3 regions of the Pseudarthrobacter sp. MDT1-22 genome follow, and region 2 is predicted to be linked to each of the others. Evidence: riboswitches for the same ligand, from Rfam matches in the RefSeq annotation. Region 2 holds a riboswitch; each other region holds the start of a gene.
The links. A riboswitch is a leader RNA that binds a small molecule or an ion and turns the genes downstream of it on or off. The one in region 2 is predicted to bind S-adenosylmethionine.

Region 1 (6,172 bases), on a different contig from region 2:
CCTGCGGTACCGTGCGGTGGCAAGTCCCGGCTACCTCCGGCGCTGGTGGCCCGACGGGCCGGAACTTGTTGCAGGGAGCCAGGCCCCGGTGGTGGACTTTGACCGAAAGGATGACCTGCAGGACGGGTACTTCCGCACGATGACCGGCGCGGAACTGACCGCGCCGCGGCACTATGTGCCGTCGTCGGCCGAGTTCGCCCAGGCCATCCGGCTGGGACTGGGATGGGGGCTGCTGCCGGAGCAACAGTGCCTGGCAGACCTCCGCAGCGGCGCCCTCGTGGAGCTGGCCTCCGCGAGCCCCGTTGACGTGTCCTTGTACTGGCAGCGCTGGAAAATCGACTCCCCGGTGCTCAACCAGCTGACCGCCGCGGTCCGGGAGACGGCCTCCCGGCAGCTGCGCCAGCCACTCGCCTGAGCCGGCGTTTGCCTCACGCGTCATTCGCCTGGCCCGGCCCCGACAGGAGATGCGTCCGGCAACGCGGCATGCCATACTCAGGCCGTGACGTCGTTGTACTCATTCCGGGCCGAACTGTGGCGCTATCCCGACGAATCCGGCTGGCACTTCCTTACCCTCCCTGTCGAGGTCGCCGACGACCTCCGGGAAGAGGCCGCGGTGTTCCGGAGGGGCTTCGGCTCGGTCAAAGTCACGGCGGAAATCTCCGGCTACAGCTGGCAGACCTCGGTCTTCCCGGACAGCAAGAGCAGCTCCTACCTGCTGCCCGTCAAGAAGGCCGCCAGGGATGCGGCAGGCATCAGCGACGGGGATGACGTGGCAGTCCGGCTCGCCATGCACGGCGAAGGCGAAGCACGTACCGGGGAACAGACAAGCGGTACTGGCTGAACTCCACCGGGAACGACGCCGCCAGGATCTCTTCTTCTCCAAGCACCCCGCGGTGCACTGCCACGGAAGCCACCGGGAGGGCCGCCACCGTCCAGGCATCATCGCGCAGCAGCCCAATTCCCAGGTGCGCCAGGGCCCAGCCCACGTACATCGGGTTCCGCGAGTGCGCATAGGGCCCGGCGGTTAGCAACGCATCTGGCCGGGACAACCCGGTGTTCCGGGCAGCCAGCAACGCCCAGCTGACGATTGCGCTACCCGTCGCCAACGATGCAGCGCCGATGGTCCGTACCAGAAAGTGTGGCCCGCCGAGCCGGAGCGGCATCAAACGCTGAAGGACCACGCCGACGGCGATTCCCGCCAGGTTCTGCTCGGGCAGCGGGATGTTGGAAAGCAGCCGGCCCCAGTCCGGGGGTGTATTCATATGGTCTTCCCCGCCTCAAAGCTCGAAGGGACAGTTGAGGCTCCAAAAGACGCAAGAAACAGGGCCTCAACTGTCCCTTCGCGCCACCCGTTCGCACGCATGAGATCTGCGCCGATCAGATGTGCTTCAGGGCCTGCTCCAGGTCGCCGATGAGGTCGTCCACGTCCTCCAGGCCCACGGACAGCCGCACCACGCCATCGCTGAGCCCGATCGCGGCGCGGCCCTCGGGGCCCATGGCGCGGTGCGTCGTGGTGGCCGGATGGGTGATGAGGGACTTCGCGTCGCCCAGGTTGTTGGAGATGTCGATGATCCGCAAGGCGTCCAGCAGCGCAAAGGCGGCTTCCTTGCCGGAGCGGCCACCCGTCGTCGCAAGTTCCAACGTGAGGACGGTGCCGCCGGCCTTCATCTGCTTGGCGGCGAGCTCGTACTGCGGGTGAGACTTCAGCAGCGGGTACTTGACCCAGCTGACGGCCGGCTGCTGTTCGAGCCATTCGGCCAGCCGCAGCGCGGACGCGGAGGAGTGGTTCACGCGCAGCGCCATCGTTTCGAGACCCTTGGTGAGCACCCAGGCGTTGAACGCGGAGAGGGCCGGGCCGGTGTGCCGCATGAGCTGCTTGACCGGGCCGTCGATGAACTCCTTGGTGCCCAGGATGGCGCCGCCCAGGACACGTCCCTGGCCGTCGATGTGCTTTGTGCCGGAGTACACAATCACGTCCGCACCCAGCTGGCCGCAGCGCTGCAGCAGGGGAGTGGCAAAGACATTGTCGACGACGACGGTGGCCCCGGCGGCGTGTGCCAGCTCGCTGACCGCGGCGATGTCCACGATTTCCTGCATCGGGTTGGAGGGCGACTCGAAGAACACGGCCGTGGTGGGCTCCGACAGCGCGACGCGCCATTGCTCAAGATCCGGGCCGTCAACAAACACGGTTTCCACGCCCCAGCGCGGCAGGATCTCGTTCAGGATCACAAAGCAGGAGCCGAACAGCGATCGCGCGGCAACCACCCGGTCCCCGGCCGCCAGCAGGGCGCCCAGTGCGGTGAACACGGCTGACATGCCCGACGCCGTCGCAAAGCACGCTTCGGTGCCCTCAAGCAGGCGGAGGCGTTCCTGGAATGTGGCTACGGACGGGTTGCCGTACCGGGAGTAGACGAAGCGTTCGTCCTCGCCGGTGAAGGCGCGCTCGGCGGCGGCAGCGGACTCGTAGACGAAGCCCGAGTTCAGGAAGACCGGCTCGGTGGTCTCCTGGAAGTTGGTGCGGTCCAGCCCGCCGCGCACCGCCTGCGTCTCGGCGCTCCAGCTGGCGGCGTCTGGGTTGAAGGTCACTTGGCTATTCCCAGATTGGTGGGCAGGCCGCGGTTCTTCCAGCCGTTGACGGTGCGCTCGCCGTAGCGGTCCGGCTCGCCCTCGAAACCCTCCAGGACGTTGTAGGAGGTGAAACCGGCCTGCGTCGCGGCGATGGCGGCGGCGATGGAGCGCTGGCCCGAGCGGCAGAGGAACACCAGTTCAGTGCCGTCGTCCACCGGGGCCTGCTGCGTCAGGTCGGTGATGAAATCCCGGTTCGGGATGCCACCCGGGAACGTCCACGGGATGAACAGGGGATCGTTGTCCGTGGCCTTCGTGTCCGGGATGCCGATGTGGGCCCATTCACCTTCGGTCCGGACATCCACCAGAATGGCGCCCTGTTCGAGTTTGGCCCAGGCCTGCTGCGGGGTGAGGTCTCCGGCGTAGCTCATGCGTGGCCCTCGCCGTCGAAATCGAGGTCATCCACGGCGGAGGCGACGGCCGCATCAGCGGTGGCGATGGCCGACGGGAGGATGAGTGCCTGGGCCACAATCACCTGGCCGCCGTTGGACGTCGCGGCCGGGCTTCCGTGCAGGACATACCCTTCGGCCAGGGCAGTGGAAATCCGTTCACAGAAAGACCTGTCATCCGGCCCGGTGACAAGCCGGTACGACAGTTTCTCTTCAGGGGCGGGGGCGGGGGCGGGTGCGTCAGACACGACGGAACTCCTTCTTTCACGCTTGCAGCTCGAATGGGTCGATATGCCGAGTATTCACCTGAGGCACCCCGCCGCGAAAGGGAGGGTTGCCGACCGGCCAGTCAGGGCTTGGCGCCGGTTCTCATTACTCCCCAAAAACGTAACATCCGGCCCGCCCGGCCGCACCGCCGCCGACGTCATGTTCCGTAATCAACGCGTTTTTCGTAATCCCGCCGTGCTTCCGTAACGCCGGCGCTGACGGGACAATCGGGTCATGGGGAACTTTCGAGGGCGTTCATTGACGGGCGCCTGGGCACGCGTATTGGCTGTGACGCTGTGCGCTGTGCGCCGTGCCGGTGCTGGTGGGGGTGACAAGCTGCCGGAACATTTTCGCACCGCCGCCCTGCATGCCGCCCGAGTTTTCCGTCTCGCCTGCCGCCGCCAAACCCGGCGACCAGGTCACCGTCAGCGCCCCGGATACCACTTGCGATGCCCGCTATGGCACCAACGCACAGGTCCAGGTGACGGTCAAGGATGCGGCCGGTACCGCGGTGTTTGAAGAGCTCGCTCCCATGTCCGACGACGGCGGCTTCACTTTCGTGTTCACCGTCCCGGCTGGCGTGGCTCCCGGGAAGGCCGGGGTTACCGCTTACCCGTACAACCTGGACTGGTGCGGCGACACAGGGGTGAACAACCGGGCGGCTCAGGGGCAACCGGAACTGGTCCGGGTTTCGTGCGCGGAACGCTTGGTGCCGCTGGTGATCCTTGGACCCGGAGGCTGAACCTGGCGTCAGGCTTTGAGGATCAGGGCGTCGCCCTGGCCGCCGCCGCCGCACAACGCAACCACGCCTGTCCCGCCGCCGCGCCGGTTCAGCGCGAGTGCCTGATGCAGGACCAGGCGGGCCCCCGAGGCGCCCACCGGGTGGCCCAGGGCGATGGCGCCGCCGTCTGCGTTGATCCTGTCCGCGTCGATCCCCAGGTCCGTGGCGGACTGCAGCACCACCGAGGCGAAGGCTTCGTTGATCTCAATGAGGTCCACGTCGTCAATGGTCAGCCCTTCGAGTTTCAGGGCTCGCTCAATGGCGCGGGACGGCTGGGAATGCAGGGATCCATCCGGTCCGGCGGTCTGGCCGTGGCTGCCGATTTCCGCGATCCAGCTGAGGCCGGCCGCTTCCGCAGCTGCCTTGCTGGCCACTACCACTGCTGCGGCTCCGTCTGACAGCGGGGAGGCAGAACCGGCGGTGATGGTGGCCGCCGGATCCTTGGAGAAGGCGGGCTTCAGTGCCGCCAGCGTCTCGATGGTGGTGCCGGCGCGGATGCCTTCGTCGGCATCAATCACGACGGCGGGTCCCCGGCGCTGCGGGACCTCCACCGGAGCGATCTCCTCAGCCAGGATGCCGGCCGCCCGGGCGGCCTCCGCCCGCTGGTGCGAAAGGGCGGCGACGGCGTCCTGGTCCTCGCGGCTGATGCCCAGGCGGGCGTTCCCGGCGTCGGTGGCGGAGCCCATCAGTTCGCCTGAGACGGGGTCCTGCAGGCCGTCAAAGTTCAGTGAATCCAGCAGCGGCGCATCGCCGATGGCCACGCCGCCGCGGAGCCGGGGCAGCAGGTGCGGGGCGTTGGTCATGGATTCCTGGCCCGCCGCCACAATGAAATCAGCCTCGCCGGCGCGGATCATCCGGGCGGCATCGATCACCGCGGTGAGGCCGGACAGGCACAGTTTGTTGATGGTTACGGTGGGCACGTCCCAGCCGATGCCCGCGGCGAGGCTGGCCTGCCGGGCGGGTCCCTGGCCAGCACCCGCCTGGATAACCTGGCCTACGATGACGGCCTGGATCTGTTCCGGCGCCACACCGGACCGTTCCAGAGCGTTCCGGATGGCGTGGGCACCCAGTTCGCTGGAGGTGAGCCCGGAGAGGCCGCCGCGGAACTTGCCGAAGGGGGTCCGTGCGCCGCCCAGGATGACGGGGATGTGAGCGTCGGTGCTCATGGGGTGCCTTTCGATTGCGGATTCAAGAGTGCTTGGGGCCAGCTTAGGCGAACCGTGAGGGCCGGTGAGGTGGCGCAGGCGCTGTGGATTCGGCCGCGATCGCGTCAGCCGTGGAGGAGCAGTTGGTGGAGTAGGTGGTCCTGCCAGCGGCCGGCGATCTTCAGGTACTGCGGCGCCACGCCGATTTCCCGAAACCCGGCGCGTTTGAGGATCTTGCGTGAGCGCTCATTGTCGAGCAGCGTTGCCGCCTGGACCCGGTGGAGGCCCAGTTCTGTCCGGGCATGGTCAGTGGCGAAGCGGACCGCCGCAGATCCGATGCCCCGCCGGTTGAGGGTGGAATCAACCCAGTACCCGAGGTTGGCGTTGAGGAACGGCCCGCGGACGATGCCGGTGAGGGTGACGGCGCCGACGATGCAAGCGGGATCGTTGTGGTCCACCAGCACCCACGGAACTTCCTGGCCCACGGAATGCTGGGCGAGCTTGGCCCGGATGATGTCCAGTTGATGCCTGGGAGCGAAGAAGGCTTCGTCCCGCTCCGGTTCCCAAGCCTCGAGGTGCTGGCGGTTCCGTAGGTAGGCCTCGCTCAGGCCGGCTGCGTCGCTCCGCCGCAGCAGCCGGATCCGGACCCCCGGGACGAGCGGAGCGGGGGCTTCGCTGTCCATAAGCTCTCCCGCGCTACTCGAAGGAAGCACGACGGCGGTCCGACAACCGGGTGTTCCAGACGTCCGGTTTGGTGACCTGGAAGCGGCGGCCGGTCAGTGCAAGTGGGGTTAGCCGGATGTAGTAATTCTTGGGTCCAGACTGCCAGGGCTCCAGATGCAGGGCGTCGACGGCGTCCTTGTCAGCCTGGGCCTCGATCACTTCGGTGTCTCCGCGCGCCACCACACTCCAGGCCACCTCCGTGCGGGGATCGTATCCATCTATCTCCAGCGCCGCGGGACGGT
Region 2 (6,172 bases):
CCGGCTGCTGCAGCAGATCGTGGACCAACAGCTCGCTCCGTGCCTGGCGCTTAAGCCGGACCTGATAACCCTTTCCGCCGGCGGCAACGATCTCATCAGGCCGGGCGGCGACCCCGACGCCCTCGCCGAAAAACTTGATTCAGTGGTCCAGATCCTGGCCACGGGCGGCGCCACGGTGGTGCTGTTCAACGGTCCGGATACCGGATCCTCGGTCCTGGGACGGATCCGCAGCAAGGTGGCCATCTACAACGAGAACCTCCGCACAGTGGCCGCCCGCCATGACGCCATCATCGCCGACATGTGGTCGCTCAAGCAGCTGAACGATCCGCAGATGTGGGACGAAGACCGCCTGCATTTTTCGCCGCTGGGACACCACACCATCGCCGCCATGGTGCTGGAATCGCTCAACGTGGACCACACGCTCGAGCCTCTCCGGCCCAAGCCCCTGCCCACCCGCACGTGGCGGACAGCCCGCTCCGAGGACCTGGTGTGGGCCCGCGAGTACTTTGTCCCGTGGGTGGTGCGGCGGCTGCGCCACCGCTCCTCCGGCGACGGAATCACCGCAAAACGCCCGACGCCGGGACCCGTGTTCGGCCCGGGCGTTCCGTTGGGTTCCGGCGAGGGGCCGCTGGGCACCACCGACGCCCGGCGCTAGCGGCGGCCCGGCGTGACCGGCGGCCCGGCGTGACCGGCGGCCCGGCGTGACCGGCGGCCCGGCGTGACCCAGGGACAGCTCCCCCGGACGGGCATGGATCCGGATGAGGTAGTGCGGCGGCGGCTTCACGCCCAACGGCTGCGCGGGCCCGGCCTGGGCGCCCCGGAGGACGCCGTCCGGCACTTGCTGGCTGTCCAGGCGCAGGAGTTTCCTTACGCCCGCTGGAGCCTGGCGCAAAGGACCGGCAGTCTTGGACCTGCCGTTGGGGCCCCGTCTCACCGGGTTGCTGCCACCTCGACTTCGGTGGCCACAGCCGCGGAGGTGGAGGAGGCGGTGTCCGACGGGCGCATCCTGCGCACCCATATCCTGCGGCCCACCTGGCATTTTGTGCACCGCGAGGACCTTCGCTGGCTGACGGCCTTGTCCGCGCCGCGGCTTCACCAGGGCAACGCGGGCATGTCCCGGCAGACCGGGATTGATGCCGCCGCCGCTGACCGGAGCGGACAGGTCCTGGCCGAAGCCGTCCGGGGCGGCTCACACCTGACCCGCGAACAGCTGGCCTCGCGGCTGCAGGACGAAGGGTTCGCGGCCACCGGCTTCCAGCTGGCCTACCTGATCATGCACGCCGAGATCAGCGGAATCCTGACCAGCGGGTCGCCAGTGCGCAGCCGGGGCGGGTCCCTGAAGCAGACCTACGCCCTTTTTGACGAGCGTGTACCTGCCGGCCCGCCCGGGCCTCCCACCCGGGCCGAAGCGCTCAGCGAGCTCGTCCGGCGCTACTTCACCAGCCGCGGTCCGGCCACCGTCAAGGACTGCGCCGATTGGTCCGGGCTCACCATGGCCGACGTGCGCCTCGGCCTCCAACAGACCCTGGCGGCTGCTCCCGAAACGCTGGCAACGTTGGTGATTGACGGCGTCGAGCATTATTTCGACGCCGGCGCGGAGGGCGGTTCGGAGGCCGGCAACGCCACGGCCGCGGCAGGACCGCGGATCGACCTGATCCAGTGCTACGACGAATACGTGATGGGCTATTCAGCAACGCGGCACTATCTGGGCGGCAGCGCTCCGGCGTTCCCGGTCGCCGGGGATCCGATGCATGTGGTGCTGCTGGACGGGCGGATGGCCGGCTGCTGGCGGCACACCATGTTCTCCGGCCGCTGTGAGCTGGATATCCGGCTGTCCGCTGCCGCGGACCGGGCCACGGAAGATGCCGTGCAGGACGCCGTGGACCGGTACGGGGCCTTCCTGGGGATCCCGGCCGCGCGTGTGGGCTCCGGGGTTAAGCTGGAAGGACACATATGAGAGGCGCTACACCGTGAACAGCTTGTTTTTCTGGATCATCATTCTGTCGTTCGTGATACCGATGGCGATGCGGATGTACCGGAAATCCGTGAACAAACGGAATCAGGAGCAGAGCTTTTCCGGCCGCTACCCCGAGCAGTTTCCAGGCGGCGGGCAGTACCCGGGCAGCGATCAGTACCCGGGGCCGCAGAACAAGCAGCCCCGTGACGGCTACACGCAGCAGGATTACATGAGTGGCGGCTTCCGGCAGATCATGAGCCCGCAGCCCCTGCCACCGAGCCAGCCGTTGCCGCCCATGCAGCCGATTCCTTCTGCGGATCAGCAGTTCCCGCCGTACGGCCAGCCGCAACCCAACGGCCAGCCGGTGCCGGAGCAGCGCGCGGAAGCACCGCAGCAGCCTGCCGCCCCCGGCATTCCCCTGCCGCCGTCGGGCCCGCAGGGATACCGTGCCCGCAAGCTGGCCGAACTCGACCAGCAGTACAGCAACGGCGAGCTGGCCATGGAGGACTACATGAAGCGCCGCTCCGACATCATGAACGGCTGATCGCTTAGTCAGCGCGAAAGGACACTTGAGGCCCTGATTCCAGGGCCTCAAGTGTCCTCTCGCGTTTAAGGGCAGGGGCTCAAGTGTCCCCTGGCGCTTAGATCAGGAACGTGTCTCGGAGCTGGACGCCGAGCTGGCCGATCTCGGTCAGGAAGCCGTCGTGGCCGATCGGGGCCTCAATAACGTGCACGTCCACGTCGCCCGGGAGGGCGTCAGCCAGCTCACGGGACTGGGACGGGAAGTACAGCCGGTCGCTGTCCACGGCAGCCACGAAGAACCTGGCGGTGGCCCGGCCCAAGGCCTCGTTCAGCGAGCCCCGCCCGCGGCAGACGTCGTGGCTCATCAGGGCGTCGGTGATGGCGATGTAGCTGTTGGCATCAAAGCGCCGCACCAGCTTTTTGCCCTGGTGGTCCAGGTAGCTTTCCACCTGGTAGCGGCCCCGCTCCCCCAGCGCTGCCGCCTGGAACGGCGACTCCGGGTGCTGGGCCGACCGTCCGAAGCGGCCATGGAATTCCTCGGCGGAGCGGTAGGTGATGTGCGCGATGCGCCGTGCCAGGGCCAGTCCGTCCTCCGGCAGCGGACCGCCGTAGTAGTCGCCGTTGTTAAAATTGCTGTCCTGGCGGATGGCGAGCGTCTGCGCCTGGGCGAATGCGATCTGTTCGGCGGTGCTGGCGGCACCGATCGAGATAACGGCGCACCGCTGAACCCGTTCCGGATAGGTGACCGCCCATTCCAGGGCCCGCGCGCCGCCCATGGAACCGCCCAGCACGGCGTACCAGCTCGGGATTCCCAGCTGGTCAGCCAGCCTGGCCTCGGCCGCGGTGGTGTCCCGCAGCGTTACCAACGGAAAGCGGGACCCCCACGGCTTGCCGTCCGGGGCATCCGAGGACGGCCCAGTGGAGCCGTAGCAGCCGCCCACGATGTTGATGGAGACCACAAAGAACCGGTCCGTGTCCACCGGCGCACCCGGCCCGGCCAGCTGTTCCCACCAGCCGGGCTCGTCGCTGTCGCCGCGCGTCACGTGTGTGCTTCCGGTCAGGGCGTGCTCAATCAGGACGGCGTTGGAGCCGTCCGCGTTGAGGGTTCCCCACGTTTCATAGCCGAGGGTGACTTCCGGGAGGTATCCGCCGGCTTCGAGCTCGAGTCCGCCGATACTGGCGTAACGGACCACACCGTTCCCGGGTTCTGCGGTACGGGAAATCGTAATCGTCATGGAAGGACCTTTTCTACGCGCTTGCCCACCGTCAATTGACCGGCAGGCCAGGTCCTCACCCGGGGCACCCCGCCGCAAAAGAGGGTTGCCGGCCAGCAAGCCGGGGCTGTCGCTGGCACTCATGACCTGCTTCGAGTGTACGAACAGCCCCGGTCTATTGCTAAGCGTGTGACTGGTTGTGACTTCGCGGGAGCCCTACTGCGGCTGGCCTGCCGCGTCTTTGTTGGGCTCCGCCGCACCCTTGGCCGCCCGGAAATGTCCACTCCTGACGCATCAGGATTCCGGTAAGGCTACCCTTAGCTGAGAGCCGGATCACAAAGTGCCAAGATGATGGCATGCGCATGGATCACGTCTCTTACGCCTGTGAACAAGATGGCCTCGTTGCCACCACCGAACGTATCTCGTCCGCCCTTGGCGTTGAAGCCGTGAAGGGTGGCGTGCACCCCCGGTTTGGAACCCGGAACATGATTATTCCCCTCGCGGGCCATAAATACCTGGAAGTCGTGGAGGTCCTGAACCACCCGGCATCGGACAAGGCTCCCTTCGGGCAGGCTGTCCGGGCCCGATCCGAAGCCGGCGGCGGCTGGATGGGCTGGTGCGTCGAGGTGGACGACCTCGCTCCGTTCGAAGACCGCCTGGGCCGTGCCGCCGTCAACGGCAACCGCAAGTTCCCGGACGGCCGCGAGCTGGTCTGGAAGCAGATCGGCATCCTGGGCCTGATCGCGGACCCTCAGGTCCCGTACATGCTCAAGTGGGAGGGTGACCCCGCCTTGCACCCGTCCAACGCCTATGAGAGCAACGTCAAGATGAGCTGCCTGACCATAGCCGGTTCCGCCGAACGCGTGACGGAATGGCTGGGCGAGCCCGTCGAGAAGCCGCTGGAGGATGTGGCCGTTGACTGGGTGGCTCCGCATGGAACCCCGGGCATCCTGTCAGTAACCTTCGAAACCGCTACCGGAGCAGTCACCATCTGATTGCACGTTCAATAGCTTCGGCCGCCATCAGCGGGTGCCAATGATGCCACCCACCGATGGCGGCCGAATCCCTTTTAAGCTGGACCTGAGCCGGACAAACCCCCTTAGCCCAGGCCCACAGCCCTGCCAAAGAGGCTGAAGCCAACGAAGGCAACGATGTCCAGCAGCGCGTGTGCGATAACCAGCGGCATCACCCGTTTGGTCTTTGTGTAGAGCCAGGCGAAGACCACACCCATCACTGCGTTGCCGATGAACGGCCCGAAGCCCTGATAAAGGTGGTAGCTGCCGCGGAGCATCGAGCTAGTGAAGATGGCCAGGGGCATGCTCCAGCCGAACTTGCCGAAGCGGTCCAGGAGGTAGCCCACCACAATGACTTCTTCCACGATGGCGTGCCGCAGCGCGGACAGGATCAGGACGGGAACCGTCCACCAGTATGAGTCGAGCGCGCTGGGGATGATGGCGGTGGTGATCCCCAGGGCACGTCCCGCTGCGTAGAGGCCCAGCGACGGGATCCCGATCAGCGCCGCGAGGCCAAAGCCCTGCAGCAGGTCACGGCCCGGCCGGGCGAAGTTGAACCCCAGCTTCCGGAAGGCGGACCAGCCTTGGGGGCTCACTCCGGCGCCGGATTGCCGCTGGTCCGTAAGGAAGTAGATGACCAGCAGCACGGGCACGAGGGCGAAAATGATGTCCAGCAGCTGGTAGGTGAGATCGAAGTATTCGCGGGGGCTCTGTGACCGGTTCAGCGTGGACGTGCCTTCGGCCAGCGGTGCATGCGTCATCTTGTCCAGCAGCTGCACCACCGAGTAGACGGCGGACTGCCCCAGGGACAGACCCAGCACAATCCAGACTTCAATCCGCAGCCGACGGCGGGAGGGAACCAACATGGTTCCATCTTGCCTGTAGTTTCTGGTTCTTCGCTGATTCGGGGGTGGCCAGCTCGCCGGGGCTGACCAAAGTGAGAGAGCGTCCGCCGAAAACGCACCAAAAGTGAGAGAGCATCCTCGGGGCGGCACCTATGCTTGGGGCTTATGAGCGCGCCAGGGAAAATCTTCATGATCCGGCACGGCCAGTCCGCGGCCAATGTCGATACGTCCATCTACAACAGGGTCCCGGACTACCGGATTCCGTTGACTCCCCTGGGCCTGGCGCAGGCCACGGCGGCCGGCGAACGGATCCGCCGCGAGCTGGACGGCCGCCAGGTCTGCGTTTATGTATCGCCGTACCTGCGGGCGCACCAGACCCTGGAGGCACTCAACCTTGGCAGCCTCACGGAACGGGTGATCGAAGAGCCACGCCTCCGTGAGCAGGACTGGGCCAATTTTCAGATCACCGGCGATATCGAGGACCAGAAGGAACTCCGCAACGCCTACGGCCATTTCTTCTACCGGTTCCGGGAAGGCGAATCCGGCTCCGACGTCTACGACCGGATCTCGTCGTTCATGGAGACGCTGTATCGCCACTGGTCTAAGCCGGACTACGCCCCC
Region 3 (6,172 bases), on a different contig from region 2:
CGCTGGGCCATTTCCATCGGTACATCAAGGGCAATTGCCGCGTCGCGTCTGCTAATCATCAGAGTCAACGATACGGGACCGGGACAAACCTGAATGAGTCCCTTACGACGCCAGTGCGATGCCGACAGCCGCCGCGGCAAATCCGGCGGCCAGGTTGGCGCCGATGTTCAGGGCGGCGGCACTGAACCGCGACTCGCTCAGGAGCCGCACCGTGGCGGTGGTCCAGGAGCTGAACGTGGTGAGCCCGCCCGCCAGGCCGGTGGCGACAGCGGTCTGCCACTCGGGGGCAAGGCCGAGCCGTCCGGTGATGCCGATGGACAGTCCGATGATCAGGCACCCGGTGACGTTGACGGTGAGCGTGGCCCACGGCCAGTGCCGCAGCCTACCGCTCGGGCTGACGGCCGTGCGGAGCCCCTCGCGGTGGGCGAACCAGCTGTCGACGGCGAAGCGCAGCAGGGCGCCCGCCATGCCGAACACTCCCACCAGGACCGCGCCCATCACGGCGCTGTCCCCGCCCGGTCACCCTGCAGCCGGTCGGTGAGTAGCCGTCCGGTCCGCCAGCCACCGGCCGCGCCGCCCAGTCCCAGCAGCAGGGATAGCCCCAGGTAGGCGATCCACACGGGATGTTCGCCGGCCCTGGACAGCTGGTCACTCGAGAAAACGACTGCTGAGAACGTGGTGAACGAGCCCAGGAATCCGGGCCCCAGGCCGGCGCGGAGCCAGAATGCCGTCTGCGGCCGGGCCATCCAGACCGTAGTGAGGGCAGCCAGCACAAAACTTCCGGTGACGTTGATGGCCAGGGTGGTCCAGGGCATTGCCCCCACGGTTTCCGGAAAGGCGAGTCCCAGCCCGTACCGGAGTTCCGTTCCGGCGAGGCCGCCTGCCGCCACGGCCAGCCAGGCCCGCCAGTGCGGAACGCGGGCGTTCGTCATTCAGCTGCCGCTGAAGGTGCAGCCGGTATGGGGGTGGTCACTGTGGACCCAGAGCGCCGCGGTGACTTCATCCGCGAGATCGTAGTCCCGCTTCCTGCCGGCGTTGCTGATCCGCACCACCAGCGCTCCGCCAAACGGCTTACGGCCCACTACCTCGACCTCGTCGTCGAGGTCGATTTCCTCGGCGGAAAGATACCGCAGCAGATCAGGGTTCTCGTCGCTGATACGGGTGATCCGGCCGGTGTGCCCGGGATCGAGTTCGCCGAGGAGGTGGGCCTCGGGCAGGCGCACGGTGCCGTCCGCGGCGGGGATCGGGTCACCGTGCGGGTCACGTTGCGGGTTGCCCAGTTTTGCCGCCATACGCTCAATAAACGTGTCCGACACCGCGTGCTCCAGCAGTTCGGCTTCGTCGTGGACTTCGTCCCAGCTGTAACCAAGCTCCTGCACCAGGTAGGTCTCAATGAGCCGGTGCCGGCGCACCATGGACAATGCCAGCCGGACCCCGGAGTCTGTAAGGGTGATGGCGCTGTATGGCTTGTGGTCCACCAGGCCCTGGTCCTTGAGCTTGCGGACCATCTCCGAGACCGAGGAATTGGCCACCCCCAGGCGCTGCGCGAGCTGCGAGGACGTGATGGGTTTGTCCTGCCACTCCGTGAAGCCGTAGATGACCTTGACGTAGTCCTCGATCGAGGAGGAGGGCGCGCTGGTCTTCACGTTCCCAAGCCTACCCGGTGGTCAGCGCCCGTCACGCCTTCGTGGCCCGCCACGTCAAAGTCAGGTACGGCAGGCTGATCTCCTCTTCGGCGGCGTGCCCCAGGTGTTCGTGCAGGTACCAGTCGAGGTTGGCGAGGACCTTGCCGCGCGTGGCTTCGCCGGCGCGCAGGTAGTAGCTGCGGGACTTCGTCAGTTCCATGATGTCCGCCGTGCTGAGGCTGTCCTCCCACCGCGTCACATGGCTCTCGAGGCCTTCAAACTCCGGCCCCACCACCGGGCGGAACCCGGGCTTGTAGACGTCGCCCGCGTGCATGATGCGGGACAACCGGTGCACCCACGGAACGGACGTGTCCAGCTGGTTCCAGATCAGCCCCAGAGTTCCGCCGGGCCGCAGGATCCGCGCCAGTTCGGTGCTCGCCTGCAGCGGATCGCACCAGTGCCAGGCCTGCGCCACGCTTACGACGTCGAACGAGGAGTCAGCGAGTCCCGTCGCCTCTGCCGTCCCCTGCGTCGCGTCCGCCGCCGCGTAGTGGGCCCGCAGCTGTTCGAGCATGTCCGGCGACGGATCCACGGCGGAAACCGCCAGGCTGCGTTCCAGCAGAAGGGCGGTGAACTTGCCGGTTCCGGCGCCCACGTCCACGGCGTCCGTGGCCCCGGCAGGGATCAGCCAGTCCGCTGAGTCGGCAGGGTAGCCAGGGCGTACGCGCTGGTAATGTTCGCCGCCGTCCTGGAAACTCTGTCCGAGTTCCAGGCGGCGTCCGTGCTCAAGTCTGGGGCCACCCCGTGCCACGTGCGGCCTCCTTCAACTGTGCCCATCGGTATCCTTCGAATTTACCGCATGGGCCGCAGCCGCTGGGGCAGGCGGCAGTCAGGCAGCGGTCAGGTCAGGAACCAGGGGAGGAAAGCGTCAGTCAGTCGTCAAGGCACGGAGCTGCGCCGGCGGTGCCCGGGGTGTTGGGAGCCCAGTGAGGGTACGTGCGGGAGTCGTTGGCCGGAACCCAGCGGCCCGCGTCCACCACGTAGTCCCAGCCCAGGCCGGTCCGGCGGAGTTGCTCCAGGCCGGCAAGGAGGCGCTGGGCATCCTCCAGCCGTGAGCCCACGCCGAAGCTGGCCCGCAGGGAACCGGAGGGAAGGCCGAGGCGCTTGAGCAGCGGGTGCGCGCAGAAGCGGCCGTCCCGGAGGCCAACGCCATGCTCGGCCGACAGGTACGCGGCCACAAGCCCGGCGTCGTACCCTGCCACGGAGAAGTTCACCACGCCGATGGTGCCCGCTTCAGCGTCCGTGTCCGAGAAGATCTGGTGCACGGTGACGCCGTCGATCTTCCCGAGCCCTTCCACCAGGAATGACCTGATGGCTGCCTCGTGGGCGTGCCAGCGGTCGTGGTCCAGGGACGCGATGACCTGGGTGGCGCGGGCCAGGGTGGCCGCGCCGAGGACGTTGGGGGAGCCGCCCTCGTGCCGGGCCGGACCGGTGGCCCAGCTGACGCCGTCGAGCCTGGCCTCGCGGACGGCGCCGCCGCCGGCCAGGTGGGGCGTGCCGGCGTCGAGCCAGTCGGTGCGGCCCACCAGGACGCCGGAGCCGAACGGCGCGTAGAGCTTGTGCCCGGAGAAGGCGAGGTAGTCGACGTCGTCGGTGCTGATATTGATGCGCCGGTGCGGCGCCAGCTGCGCGGCGTCCACCACGATCCGCGCTCCGTACTCATGGGCGAGGGCGGCCAGGGCCTTGATCGGGAGGATCTCGCCGGTGACGTTGGAGGCGCCCGTGACCGCGAGGAGGCTGACGTTGCCCTGCTCAAGTTCGGCGCGGAGGACCTCGATGGTCCCCACGATGGTGTCCGCGGCGACAACGCTGCGGTGCGGGACTCCCTGCCACGGAAGCAGGTTGGCATGGTGTTCGATGTCCAAGTAGAGGACATCGCCATTGGGCCGTCCGTCCGTCGCCGGCAGGCAACCCGCCAGCAGGTTCAGCGAGTCGGTGGTGTTCCGGGTGAAGATGACGGAGTCGTCCGGGCGCCCGCCCACAAAGTCGCGCACGATGTCCCGGGCGTTCTCGTAGACGGAGGTGCTGATCTGCGACGCGTAGCCGGCGCCGCGATGGACGCTGGCGTAGAACGGCAGGATCTCGTTGAGGTAGGCCGACACGACGGAGAGGGCGGGAGCGGATGCGCCGTAGTCCAGGTTCGCGTACCGGACATGGCCGCCCTGGATCAGCGGTGCCTGGATTTCCGCCCCGGTGACCGCAGAGAGGGGGCGCCCTGCAATAGCGGCGTCATCGTGGATCAGCGCAGTGGCATTGGCGGGGGCGGCGTTGCTGGGAGAAACAGTGTTGGGGGAGACAGTGGCAGTTGTCACGGAGACCTCACTCTAGAAGGACTCCCGGTAACGGGAATCCGCGCTTGCCGTGTCCATTCCGGACCGGCCTGGTCGTCACCCGGGGCACCCCACCGCGAATGGAGGGTTGCCGGCCAGCAAACCGGGGTTTCGCGCTGGCACTCGTGACCTGTTAAGAAGCGTAGAACATCCGCCGCTGCAGAAAGGAAGCTCGGCCCAATGTTAAGGACTTTGTTACGCGCGTTTGAGGAACAGCCTCATTTGTCGAAGATACGACGGCGGACGCCCCCTTGAGGAGGCGTCCGCCGTCGATAATTCGAAGAAAGTGCCTAGAGGAGATCGTCCAGATCCGGGTTCAGCCGCTTGAGCACCTCTGAGTGCAGGATGGAGTTCGTGGCCAGGGCGTTGCCGCCGAACGGCCCGTCCTGTCCCTCCAAGGAGGTGAAGCGGCCGCCGGCTTCCACTACGATGGGCACCAGGGCAGCCATATCGTACAGGTTCAGTTCGGGCTCGCAGGCGATGTCCACGGAACCTTCGGCCACCATGCAGTAGGACCAGAAATCGCCGTAGGCGCGCGTGCGCCACACGTCCTCGGTCAGGCCCAGGAACTCATCCAGGTTGCCGCGTTCCTTCCAGCCGCCCAGGCTGGAGTAGGACAGGGAGGCATCCGAAAGTTTGGAGACGTCGGAGACGCGGAGCCGCGTTGCGGCGGCGAGGGACTTGCCCATGTACGCGCCGGAACCCTTGGCGGCCCACCAGCGTTTGCCCAGCGCGGGCGCGCTGACCACTCCCACCACGGGTTCGCCTTCGTCCACGAGGGCGATCAGGGTGGCCCAAACCGGGACGCCGCGGACAAAGTTCTTGGTGCCGTCGATGGGATCAATGATCCAGCGGCGGGAGCCATGGCCCGAACTGCCGAATTCCTCGCCCAGCACGGCGTCGCGCGGACGCGAGCGGGACAGCTGGCCGCGGATGGCTTCCTCCGCGGACTTGTCCGCGTCCGTTACCGGCGTCAGGTCCGGCTTGGTCTCGATGCGGAGGTCCAGTGCCTTGAAGCGGCTCATGGTCTGGTCATCCACGGAATCTGCCAGCACATGGGCAAGGCGCAAGTCATCGTTGTAGCTCGAAGCGGGTTGGATCATGGTTCCAAACTACCGTCTCAGGGCCGCAGTGTTGGGGACATCGGCGTCCCGTCTAGCCGATGCTGCCGAGTTCCTTGGTTTCCTGGCCCACCAGGCGGGGATCCGTGCCCAGCAGCCGTCGCAGGGACGCGAGCCGGGCCGGGCCGGTGGGGCCCGCGTGGCCGGCGGACACCCAGGCATCCACGCCGCAGTTGACGGCCGCGGTGTTGTGCTTGCAGCCACGCTCGCAGGCATCCGTACCCGGCTCCAGGTCCGGGAAGGACCGCAGGATCCGGTCCGGGTCCACGTGGGCCAGGCCGAACGAACGGATGCCAGGGGTGTCGATGATCCAGCTTCCGGCGGGAGCTCCGGTCAGCTTCAGGGCTAGGGCCGACGACGACGTGTGGCGGCCGCGGCCGGTCACGGCGTTCACACCACCGGTGGCCCGTTCGGCCCCGGTGAGCGCATTGACCATGGTTGACTTGCCCACGCCGGAATGACCCAGCATCACCGAGACCTTGCCCTCGAGGTACGCGCGGAGCTGCGAAACTGCGTCACTGTCCAGGCGGGCCGAGAGGCCGTCGTCGGAGCGGGCATCGATACCTGAGGCTTCGGAGTCCGACGTGCGGCTGATGATCACCGGGAAGTCCAGGTGCTCGTAGTTGGACAGCAGTTCCGCCGGATCCTTGACGTCCGCCTTGGTGACGAGCAGCAGCGGCTCAATGCCGGCGTCGTAAGCGGCCACCAGGGCGCGGTCGATGAAGCCTGTGCGCGGCTCCGGGTTTGCGGCGGCCACCACCACCACCAGCTGATCGGCGTTGGCCACCACCGCACGCTCGATCGGATCAGTGTCATCGGCGCTGCGGCGCAGCAGGGTCCTGCGGTCCTGGATCCGGACCAGGCGGGCCAGCGTGTCGGGTTCGCCGGAGACATCTCCAACGAGGGAGACGAAGTCGCCGGCAACCACGGGGGAGCGGCGGAGTTCGCGGGCCCTGGCTGCGATGATGATCCGCTCGTCGCCCGAGTCTTCGCCGACGACGGCGGTGTACCGGCCGCGGTCCACGGTGATGATGCG

Region 1: another riboswitch for S-adenosylmethionine. It lies ahead of ACX80M_RS13135 (DUF1737 domain-containing protein); the one in region 2 lies ahead of metX (homoserine O-acetyltransferase MetX).
Region 3: another riboswitch for S-adenosylmethionine. It lies ahead of ACX80M_RS04515 (aminotransferase class V-fold PLP-dependent enzyme); the one in region 2 lies ahead of metX (homoserine O-acetyltransferase MetX).

The regions. Positions count from the first base shown of each region.
Region 1 covers NZ_JBTNDK010000015.1:66,000-72,171, forward strand. The annotation lists gene ACX80M_RS13110 (LysR family transcriptional regulator ArgP) at 1-415, shown strand, start outside; gene ACX80M_RS13115 (DUF1905 domain-containing protein) at 500-841, shown strand; gene ACX80M_RS13120 (methyltransferase family protein) at 753-1,262, opposite strand; gene ACX80M_RS13125 (O-succinylhomoserine sulfhydrylase) at 1,378-2,586, opposite strand; gene ACX80M_RS13130 (rhodanese-like domain-containing protein) at 2,583-2,996, opposite strand; gene ACX80M_RS13135 (DUF1737 domain-containing protein) at 2,993-3,262, opposite strand; SAM riboswitch class IV at 3,276-3,391, opposite strand; gene ACX80M_RS13140 (hypothetical protein) at 3,649-4,023, shown strand; gene ACX80M_RS13145 (acetyl-CoA C-acetyltransferase) at 4,032-5,228, opposite strand; gene ACX80M_RS13150 (GNAT family N-acetyltransferase) at 5,333-5,890, opposite strand; gene ACX80M_RS13155 (pyridoxamine 5'-phosphate oxidase family protein) at 5,904-6,172, opposite strand, start outside.
Region 2 covers NZ_JBTNDK010000004.1:88,414-94,585, forward strand. The annotation lists gene ACX80M_RS05080 (SGNH/GDSL hydrolase family protein) at 1-655, shown strand, start outside; gene ACX80M_RS05085 (winged helix DNA-binding domain-containing protein) at 719-1,957, shown strand; gene ACX80M_RS05090 (hypothetical protein) at 1,971-2,501, shown strand; gene metX (homoserine O-acetyltransferase MetX) at 2,599-3,714, opposite strand; SAM riboswitch class IV at 3,727-3,841, opposite strand; gene ACX80M_RS05100 (VOC family protein) at 4,050-4,688, shown strand; gene ACX80M_RS05105 (CPBP family intramembrane glutamic endopeptidase) at 4,793-5,572, opposite strand; gene ACX80M_RS05110 (histidine phosphatase family protein) at 5,741-6,172, shown strand, end outside.
Region 3 covers NZ_JBTNDK010000003.1:247,023-253,194, reverse strand. The annotation lists gene ACX80M_RS04540 (hypothetical protein) at 1-59, opposite strand, end outside; gene ACX80M_RS04535 (fluoride efflux transporter FluC) at 103-498, opposite strand; gene ACX80M_RS04530 (fluoride efflux transporter FluC) at 498-932, opposite strand; gene ACX80M_RS04525 (metal-dependent transcriptional regulator) at 933-1,646, opposite strand; gene ACX80M_RS04520 (class I SAM-dependent methyltransferase) at 1,678-2,436, opposite strand; gene ACX80M_RS04515 (aminotransferase class V-fold PLP-dependent enzyme) at 2,558-3,997, opposite strand; SAM riboswitch class IV at 4,033-4,146, opposite strand; gene hisN (histidinol-phosphatase) at 4,306-5,118, opposite strand; gene rsgA (ribosome small subunit-dependent GTPase A) at 5,171-6,172, opposite strand, start outside.